DNA from 3 places in the Agarivorans sp. QJM3NY_33 genome. Region 1 is predicted to be linked to each of the others. Evidence: predicted binding sites of a transcription regulator. Region 1 holds the regulator's gene; each other region holds the start of a gene.
What was found. Region 1 encodes LexA, which represses DNA repair genes until DNA is damaged. Its sites were predicted from a motif close to TACTGTATNNNNATACAGTA; they were not measured.

Region 1 (3,269 bases):
CTAAGGACATCAGCTCCTCGTTATCCATGGTCAACGCCACCATGGCCAACTCTTGTTGCTGCTTTTCTACGTAAGCGGCTTCGGCCTGAGCCAACCAAGCAAGGTATTCCTCCTGAGGTTTAGCAATCACCACAATCGGCATAAAGCCGTGGTCTTTACCGCAAAGTTCGGCACATTGGCCGCGGTAAATCCCCGGCTGGTCAATTTTGGTCCAGGCCTCGTTAATAAAACCCGGATTAGCATCTTTTTTGACCGCAAAGTCGGGTACCCACCAGGAGTGGATCACATCCTCCGAAGTCATTAAAAAACGAACCTTCTTGCCGACTGGCAGCACCAGTGGATGATCTACTTCCAATAAGTAGTTATCGCGCTTAGCAAGCTTGCCCTGTACTTGCTTCATATCCGAGGCCAACACGCTGTAGTATTCCAGCTCATGATCAAAATAGCGGTAGTGCCACTTCCACTGCGAACCAGTGACTTGAATAGTGAGATCGGCATCGGAAGGATCTTCCATCGCTAATAAGGTTTTTGTGGCAGGAATCGCCATGCCGATCAAAATGATGAAGGGAATTATCGTCCAGACAATTTCAACTTTGGTGCTCTCATGAAATTGTGCGGCAACGGCTCCCTTGGACTTTCGATGATGAAAAATCGCCCAGAACATCACCCCAAACACCACCAGCCCAATGACACAACATATATAAAAAATAGTCATGTGCAAGCCGTAAACCTGCTCACTAATGGCGGTGACACCAGGGCGTAAATTGAACGACATCGTTTGTTGCGCCCATGCTTGATTCACCCAACATGCCAGCAATACTAGCGGTATCCATCGGCCCACAGCGCTCTCCTTTGCTCGTAGCCAAGGCCGGTCACTTCATTGCAAACATCGCTGCTTACAATAATAAAGTGGCCGCAAAATAAGGGAAAACTCCCTTCCCAAAGCAGCAAGGCTTCGCAATTAAAATACCTTACTGCTTATAAAATAGACGCTTAGTTAAATAATTGTAAATAGAATGTTATAAATATAGACATTTAAAATAAAAGCTGTGAAGTAAACGACAAAAGCCCAAATTGCTATAATTTGGGCTTTAAAAAGAAGGGAACTTAGTTTTAGGGAGTAACTACATCCAGTCTGCGGTACGGATGATCCCCACCGCTAAACCTTCAATATCAACACTTTGATACTCTAAATCAACTTCGATAGTTGAAAGTGCTTCGTTCTCGGGATGAAGGTAGACCATTTTCCCGTCACGTTGAAAGCGCTTCACAGTGACTTCATCGTCTAAGCGCGCCACCACCACCTGACCATTATGCACATCGTTGGTTTTATGCACCGCTAATAAATCGCCATCCATAATTCCGATGTCTTTCATGCTCATGCCCTGCACCCGCAACAGATAATCGGCATGCGGATGAAACAAATTAGCATCGACCGCATAGTGCGACTCAACATGTTGTTGTGCCAAAATAGGGGCACCTGCGGCCACTTGTCCAATCAGCGGCAAGCCGATTTCTTCTGGCTCGTCATTCGCGGCATTAGCAGGTAAATGGTCTTCGCTAATACGGATCCCGCGCGAAGCGCCGGGGATCATCTCAATCACCCCTTTTTTAGCTAAGGCGCGTAAATGTTCTTCGGCAGCATTGGCCGAGCGAAAGCCCAGCTCTTTGGCGATTTCAGCGCGAGTTGGCGGCATGCCTGTGTCTTGAATGTTACGACGGATCAATTCAAACACTTCGGTTTGACGGGGCGTTAAGGGTTTCATAATCTACCTGTAAGTTTATACAGCACACTGTTAGTATATACAGCATGATTAATGAAGCAAGGTTTTATCTCGAATCAACAGCTTAAGTGTAGGTTTCAGTTTCATTGGAATTCTTTCCGCTACTTTGAAACTACACCCCACATTTCGTGACATCCATCGCAAATAAGTAGAAATTGGGATAGAGAAGGATACGAGGAGTAGAGCTAACTCATTTTTGGACAATTTGAGCTAGGGAGTAGCCTCTCTCTGATGAATTGACTTAGAAAAAGTAGGGGGGAAGCATCAATAGTAAAGAGCAAAAACTGCCCCTCCACTCATACAGAAATGAAAGAACTCTGCAATTGATTATGTTGCGTTTTTTATGAGATTATTCTTCATCAATCATAATGTTTCGGTACAAACCTAGAAATGGCAGTCTACAAGATATTTTGTGATGAAAGCTGTCACCTACTTCACGATGGCAGTGACGTAATGGTGCTGGGAGCTTTTCATTGCAGTGCGGAAAAAGCAGAGAATTTAACTCGAAGTATCAAAAGCCTGAGGCACAAACACAACTACAAACCGGAGCTGAAATGGAGCAAACTGAACAAACATCAGTGGCCTCTCTATAAGGACTTGATTGATTTAATCTTGGATGATCAGGAGGTTAACTTCAAATCTACCGTTGTCCTAAATAAAAACTCTCTTGATCACAACCAGTATAACGCAGGCTCTCATAGCGATTTCTACTACAAAATGTTCTATTACACTTTGAGAGACTTCTTAAAAGTCGACAATGAATATCGTATATATCTAGATTACATGGATACGCTTGGTGCTGAAAAAACACTGAAAATGTGTGAGGTTTTGCAAAACGGTACTCACTGGCAACTATCAGCTAAAGCAACAATCGTTCAATCGTACGAAGTACAATTAATTCAACTTTGTGACCTTTTGATTGGTGCAATTGCATACAAAAATAGAAATGACATCCCCAAGACTAGCGGAATAAAAAAGCGATTTGTCTCTTACTTAGAAGAGAAATTATGTTCTTCTTTAGATTGCGGCACTCCTCCTTGGGAAGACCAATTCAACATATTCAGGTTTAACCCTAGAAAGGGGGCAAAATGCTAAGCGAACCGATTGACTTGTCTATTGTTGACGCGACTCAAATCATCAATCACCTGTATGAATTCTTTCACAGAGACTTTATATCAACCGATACATACCTAGCGGGCGAGATCTACATCAACCCTCAATGTCATCGAAAAACGGATGGTAAAGAAGACACATTTTGGCACCTAACCACTAGAAAAGAAAAAGAAGTCGAGTGGGTAAACGGTAGACGACATGTTAGGATATTAGAACGCTATCCCGACTTTCGAAGAGCGTCTCGTCTGGAGTGGGTTCGACAGATAATCACAAATCATCAAGATGCTTCGATTAAGCTGTTTTATCACAAAGAGACCAACTCAAAGAAAAATATTCGTTTGTATCTTTGGGCTAAGGATGACGATTTTGTCG
Region 2 (3,269 bases), 2.2 Mb from region 1:
AGTGCAACTGTATTGTCCACAACAACAGAAAAGAATTTTTGTTTGCCCTGACGAATGGTTCATCAGGGCAAAAGCGAGTTAGGAATAAGAGATAACTTAAGCTTTATTCTCGTCCAGAGAATATTCGCGCATCATCGCTTCAACCGTTTCAACCATGTTGGTACTGCCACAGAAAAAAGGAACACGTTGATGTAACTCAGTCGGCTCAATATCCATAATTCGATTAAAGCCATCACTGGCTTTACCGCCTGCTTGCTCAATAAGGAAGGCCATTGGGTTGCACTCATACAATAAGCGTAGCTTCCCGGAGGGCGCAGACGCTGTTGAAGGATAAATGTAGATCCCACCCTTAAGCAAGTTACGATGGAAATCAGACACTAAAGACCCAATGTAACGAGAGGTATAGGGGCGATTAGTATTCGGTTCAATCTCTTGACAATATTTGAGGTACTTCTTTACCCCAGTTGGAAACTTAAGGTAATTCCCTTCATTAATCGAATAGATAATCCCATCTTTAGGGATCGTCATGTTCTCGTGGGATAAATAGAATACACCTAAAGATGGATCGCAGGTAAAACCATGTACGCCATGACCCGTGGTATAGACCAACATAGTTGATGAACCATAAACCACGTAACCAGCCGCGACCTGACGATAGCCTGGTTGCAAAAAGTCTTCTAATACAACAGGGGAACTACAAGGACTGATCCGTCGATAAATAGAAAAAATAGTGCCTACTGATACATTCACATCAATATTAGAAGAACCATCTAAGGGGTCCATCAGAACAACGTATTTACTGTCGATAGAACGAGTACTATCAAAACTAACAAATTCATCTTCTTCTTCAGAAGCGACACCACATACTTCACCCCTTGCTTCCAATGCCGCTTTAAACATTTCATTGGCATAAAGATCGAGCTTTTGTTGTACTTCTCCTTGTACATTTTCTACGCCAGTTGCGCCAATAATATCGACTAAACCAGCCTTATTGATTTCGCGGTTAACCACCTTTGCGGCTAAACGAATCGCCCCAAGCAGTTGGGTCAGCTCTCCCGTAGCTTCAGGAAACTGGTGCTGCTTCTCAATTATGTATTCACCCAGAGTTATCATTTGTATCCCTATTTATTGACTCGCCCATGAAAACCTTTTCAATCTCCACAGTTATTTTGCAAGTATTTATTAAAAATTACTAGCATCATTAGTCAATTGTAATACATATAAGCGAAAAAAATATTTGCAAATGCATAAAATTAACACTACTGTATATCCATACAGTAATTGTAAGGCCGTTAAATTTGGCATCGACTGAGAGCATGGAGCGAACAATGGCACAACAAATCAATCAACTGCTACAGAACAACAAAGTTTGGCAAGGTAAGCAATGGCATCGCAGCCAGCTAACGGTGCAAGCAAGCGGCTTTGAACAGCTTGATCAACAGCTCCCAGGCCAAGGTTGGCCACAAGGCGCAATGACAGAAGTCCTCTATGAACAACAAGGTATTGGGGAACTACAACTGCTGTTACCGGCCCTGGCTAAATTAAGTAAAAAATCACAATGGATCATATGGGTGGCGCCTCCGTTCATGCCAAATGCCCCAGCACTGCAACAACACAACATTGATATAAGTAAGGTGATTGTGATCCGCCCAGAACAGTGCAGCGATATTATCTGGACCATTGAACAAGCCCTTAAAAGTGGCTGTTGCAGCGCCGTGTTAGGCTGGGTTGATCATTTAGATTTAAAAGCCAGTCGCCGCTTGCAACTAGCTGCCGAACAAGGCGACTGTCTCAGTTATTTATTTAGACCTTTGCAGCAACAACAACAAAGCTCCAGCGCTAGTGTTCGCATTGCACTACATCCCAATAGAAATACTGACCAAATCAGCTACCAGCTATTAAAACGACGCGGCGCAGCTCCGCTCTACGGGCAACATATTCCTCGTCGAGTTTAATAGCAAAGCACTCAATGTGACTAAAGCATGTATTGGATTTACCTTGATTTCCCACAACTCGCGCTGGACTTGCTACAGCGCGAACATTCGCTCTCCGAAGCCTTAGCTATTCACCATAAGCAACAACTCTCTCAGTTCAACAAGGCAGCGCATCAGCTAGGGCTCTACTTTGGCTGTTCGCTCAATACCGCCTATCAGCTGGCACCACAGCTCCATCTCTATGAACAACAAACGCAAGTTACTGATGATTTGTTTCAAAACTTAGCCCAACAAGCTTTAAGCTATGCTGCGCAAGTCGCCCTGCACCCAGATTATGGCCTATTTATTAATGGTTCTGGCATGCAGAGTATTTATCCCACCCCCCAGACTCATGCTCAACAACTAAGCATCATCTATCAACAACAAGGCTTAAGCTTTCGACTGGCCTGGGCCAACACCGCGCTCGCTGCTCGCTGGCTGGTTTGCTCAAAGCATAAACAAGCACCCTATAGAGGGGTCGAAACACTCGACGCTCTACCACTAAGCGCCTGTGATTTGCCAAAAACACAAATTGCCAGCTTACAAGCCATGGGGCTTTACACATTTAAACAGCTTTGCGCATTACCTCGCCCAGAACTGCGAAAACGTTTAGGAGAACAAAGCCTAAAAAGCTTAGATCAGGCGCGAGGTAAACAGCCATACCCGCTCGCTTTTATTCAAGCACAAGACCGTTACCAGCAAATGTTTCCACTGCTGAGTGAAATCAACACCACTCAAGCTTTAATGTTTCCTTTGAAGCAAGCTTGCCAACATTTACAACACTGGCTAAGAGAACGCCAGTATTGCTGTAATGAAATCGTCCTTGAATTATGTTTTCGTGATAAGGCCAAACAAAGGCTCCTGTTACGCAGTGCCCGTATGCTACAAAGTCGTCACGACTGGTTTGCCTTATTTCAGCTGAAACTAGAGACTCTGAGATTACCAGCGGCGTTGCTCGAGTTTAACCTCAGTAGCGAAGCGCTCTACCCTTTAAATCATTCGAGCAATGGGCTATTTGACCAAGACCAAACTCAACTCGATGATCTGTTATTTGATCAACTCAACATCCGTTTAGGTAGCCAACGGATCCATCGTTTAAGCTGTCGAGCTGATTATCGGCCTGAACTAGCCAGCCAATATCAACCCTTAGAACATACCTCTGCACTTAGTTATCCGAGTAACTTTCCTCGACCATGCTGGTTACTGCCCCAGCTTAAACCAATCAATATTGTGCATTATAAGCTGCTCTCAGCTCCAGAACGTATTGCCAGCGGATGGTGGGATGAGCACCAAATT
Region 3 (3,269 bases), 1.3 Mb from region 1:
TTTCTAGTTTGACTTTACAGGCACCACAAAATCCACCGCGGCAGGAATAGTTTAAATTTAGCCCGGCCTGTTCCGCTTGTTCTAAGATACTTTGTTGATTATTACCTTGAACGTGACTATCCCAACTATCAAACAGAATATTAATGCTCTTACTCACCACCGAGTCGCTGATCTGGTGGCCAAAGCTTTCAGAAAAATAATCGTCGGGATGCACCCCTAAGGCGAGCAACTGCTGTTTTGCGCTGTCCATAAAGCCCTGTGGACCACAGACAAATACCGAGCGTAGTTCTAAATCTTCAATATCGAGTAACATCCCGCGATTGAGTCTGCCCTGATAGCCTTGCCAAGTGCTTTGAGCGGATTGGCTTAAACTATAACGAATACTGCAGTGTGGCATTTGTTGAGCGAGCACTTCTAGTTCGGCTCGAGCGATCAGATCTTGTTCGCTATGTGCACTGTGTAGAAACACCACATCTAGCTGGCTGTTGATGTCACTCAGGTAGCGCAGCATCGACAGCATCGGGGTGATGCCGCTGCCAGCTGACAGCAGTAATAATTTGTTGCTTGGGCTGGCGGGTAAATGAAAGTCGCCCGCAGGGGCTAAGGCTTTGAGTTGCATACCTGGCTTCAAGTAGTCATGTAACCAATTTGATGCCAGTCCGTTGGAAACCCGCTTAACGGTTATTGCTAAGCTTAAGGGGCGACTAGGAGAACTCGACAGCGTATAATTTCGGTGTACTGGGCTGCCGTCTATCTCCAGCTCAATGCCTATATATTGGCCTGCTTGATAATGGCAGATGTTGCCCTCTGGAGCCTCCAAAATGAAAGTTTTTACATCATGAGTTTCTTCGCGTATTGCAATACACTTGAGTAAGCGGCTTTGTCCCGCTTGCCAATTTGTAGTCACTGTTGGGCTGGATTGTGTTTTTTTGATTTGCTCGGGATAATGTTCTGGCGTCTTGGTTTCTAGTACTTCTATGGTGTCATATAGACTGATCTTACCATGATTGAGTGCCACCACATTTTGTCCGAAATAAACGTTTCCATCGTTACCCTTACGATACTTAGCGAGTGTTGATAGTGGTTCTTTTTGCGGATGAAACTCTCCACGGGCTTGATCGAGGGTTGTAAAAATACAGCGCGAACAAGGGTTTTGCACCTCAAATTCTACTTCTCCAATACGAAAACGTTTCCAGCCATCTTCGGCAAATGCAGCAGTGTTTGTGACCACTAGGTTGGGCCTAAATTGAGCCATATTATGTTGCGTTGGGCTGCGTGAATTGAGATCTTCTAATGAGGCTTCAGACACTAACAATAGGGGATAGGCGTCGGCGAAAGCGACCTGACTATCCCGCTTTTTGACCATACGCTGAGATTGTTCCCCAAAAAATACTAGGTGGCAGTTTTCCCCTAAATATTGGCTAAACCAATGATCGTAATCATTATGGCAATGTTGTGCTTGAACCGTATCCTGCCAAAGCTTTACTGGAATATAATGATCTGAAAAATCGGTGTATTTAATGTTTACCCCTGCCATGTTAGGGGCTTCCAGATATAAGCCTTCAGGCCGTAAAACACTGTGGATTTGCGCTAACTTGGGGTGAGTTCTGGCGGTTAGTTGTTTGCCATCGGGTAAGCAAACCACAAAACGTCGGTCGAATGCTAGGCCATGTTCTTCTACGTAAGCGTGATTTAAATCAATCCCTAAGGTTGATTTTATGGGGTAAATGCTTAACTGGCTGATCTGCGCTTGACTCACAATAATGCCTTATTATTCTTTGCTCATAATTTTAATCTTACTTAAGGTGGTGCATCGAGGCTAGCTCAAATTACCCTGATGAGCGATTTCTTATGAGGAAAGGCTTGTATTTAGTAAACGCATAACTATACTGTTTTTATATACAGTTGTTGTGGCGTATTTGCTTACTTATGACTTTAATGAATCGTAAAATCATTCATGTGGATATGGATTGTTTCTATGCTGCGGTGGAAATGCGTGAGCAACCCGAATTCGCGAACCTTCCTTTAGCCGTAGGTGGTTTGAGTAGCGGTCGAGGCGTATTAACAACCTGTAATTATCTGGCCCGTCAATATGGTATTCGCTCTGCAATGCCAACCCATAGAGCGCTACAACTGTGTCCCCAATTGGTTTTAGTGCCGCCGCGGCTGAGTTTGTACCGAGAGGTCAGCCGGCAAGTACAGGCTATTTTTGCCACTTATACTCAAGTGATCGAACCTTTATCCCTCGATGAAGCTTATCTTGATGTGAGTGCGTGTGAGGCTTGTCATGGTTCGGCGACTCTAATTGCTGAGCAAATCCGCCAAGATATCTATAACTGCACCGGATTAACCGCTTCGGCTGGTGTAGCGCCGGTCAAATTTTTGGCAAAAATCGCGTCCGACCTGAATAAGCCTAACGGACTATATGTGATTAAACCCGAGCAGGTTTCGGCATTTATTGAAACACTCGCCCTAGAGAAAATATCGGGTGTTGGTAAGGTGAGTATTGAAAAGCTGCATCACCATGGCTTATATACTGGCGGAGATATTCGTCGTGCCAAACGCGATAAACTGCAGACTTTGTTTGGTAAGTTTGGTGAGATGTTATGGTTGCGTTGTCAAGGGATCGATGAGCGAGCCGTAAGTAATGACCGTAAACGTAAGTCGGTGGCGGTAGAACGAACTTTTGCCCAAGATGAGCGAGATAAAAGCTTAGTCGTTGAGCGTTTACTGGCTTTGTTACCCGAGTTACGGCGGCGTAGCGAGCAACATTTACGACAGGCCAAGATGAATAAGTTAGGGGTAAAAGTAAAATTCGCCGATTTTCAGCAAACTACCAAGGAGCAGCAGTGCCAACAGATTGATGAATCAACCTTAGTGGAGCTGTTTCATCAAGCCTTTGCGCGCGGTAAGGGCAAAGCGGTGCGTTTAGTTGGCTTACATATTGGTTTAGCTTACGAGCAGCAAACAGAGTCGGCACAGTTGAGCTTGCCTTTTAGTGATTAAGTGGATTCCTCAGCACTTAGCCTGTCAGTGCTTACATCTGGTTGTGGACCGAACCGACAGATTGCTCTAATGCCTCATCGTTTGTTGGCTGCTGTATCGAGTTACCACACTATTCCGACCTAGCTCAATAAGCATTTGGTGTAGGATTTGAATTTCGTGCATCCTGACTGCCTCCGTGTAGGTTTAGATAGAATTTGTTTTGACGAAATTAATTAGATCAAACAACGGGTGTGCGTCTACTATATTGAATTTACTAGAAATTA

Region 2: imuA (translesion DNA synthesis-associated protein ImuA) is a predicted target of LexA. The motif match lies at 1,261-1,280, and genes of this name have one in related genera.
Region 3: dinB (DNA polymerase IV) is a predicted target of LexA. The motif match lies at 1,888-1,907, and genes of this name have one in related genera.

What each region holds. Positions count from the first base shown of each region.
Region 1 covers NZ_CP194039.2:4,497,731-4,500,999, forward strand. Annotated here, with positions in the region: gene coxB (cytochrome c oxidase subunit II) at 1-775, opposite strand, end outside; gene lexA (transcriptional repressor LexA) at 1,125-1,766, opposite strand; gene ACRRSY_RS20340 (DUF3800 domain-containing protein) at 2,175-2,879, shown strand; gene ACRRSY_RS20345 (hypothetical protein) at 2,873-3,269, shown strand, end outside.
Region 2 covers NZ_CP194039.2:2,294,575-2,297,843, reverse strand. Annotated here, with positions in the region: gene ACRRSY_RS10370 (DUF1853 family protein) at 1-82, shown strand, start outside; gene fbp (class 1 fructose-bisphosphatase) at 97-1,113, opposite strand; gene imuA (translesion DNA synthesis-associated protein ImuA) at 1,329-1,955, shown strand; gene ACRRSY_RS10355 (Y-family DNA polymerase) at 1,983-3,269, shown strand, end outside.
Region 3 covers NZ_CP194039.2:3,217,234-3,220,502, reverse strand. Annotated here, with positions in the region: gene ACRRSY_RS14480 (MOSC N-terminal beta barrel domain-containing protein) at 1-1,759, opposite strand, end outside; gene dinB (DNA polymerase IV) at 1,939-3,006, shown strand.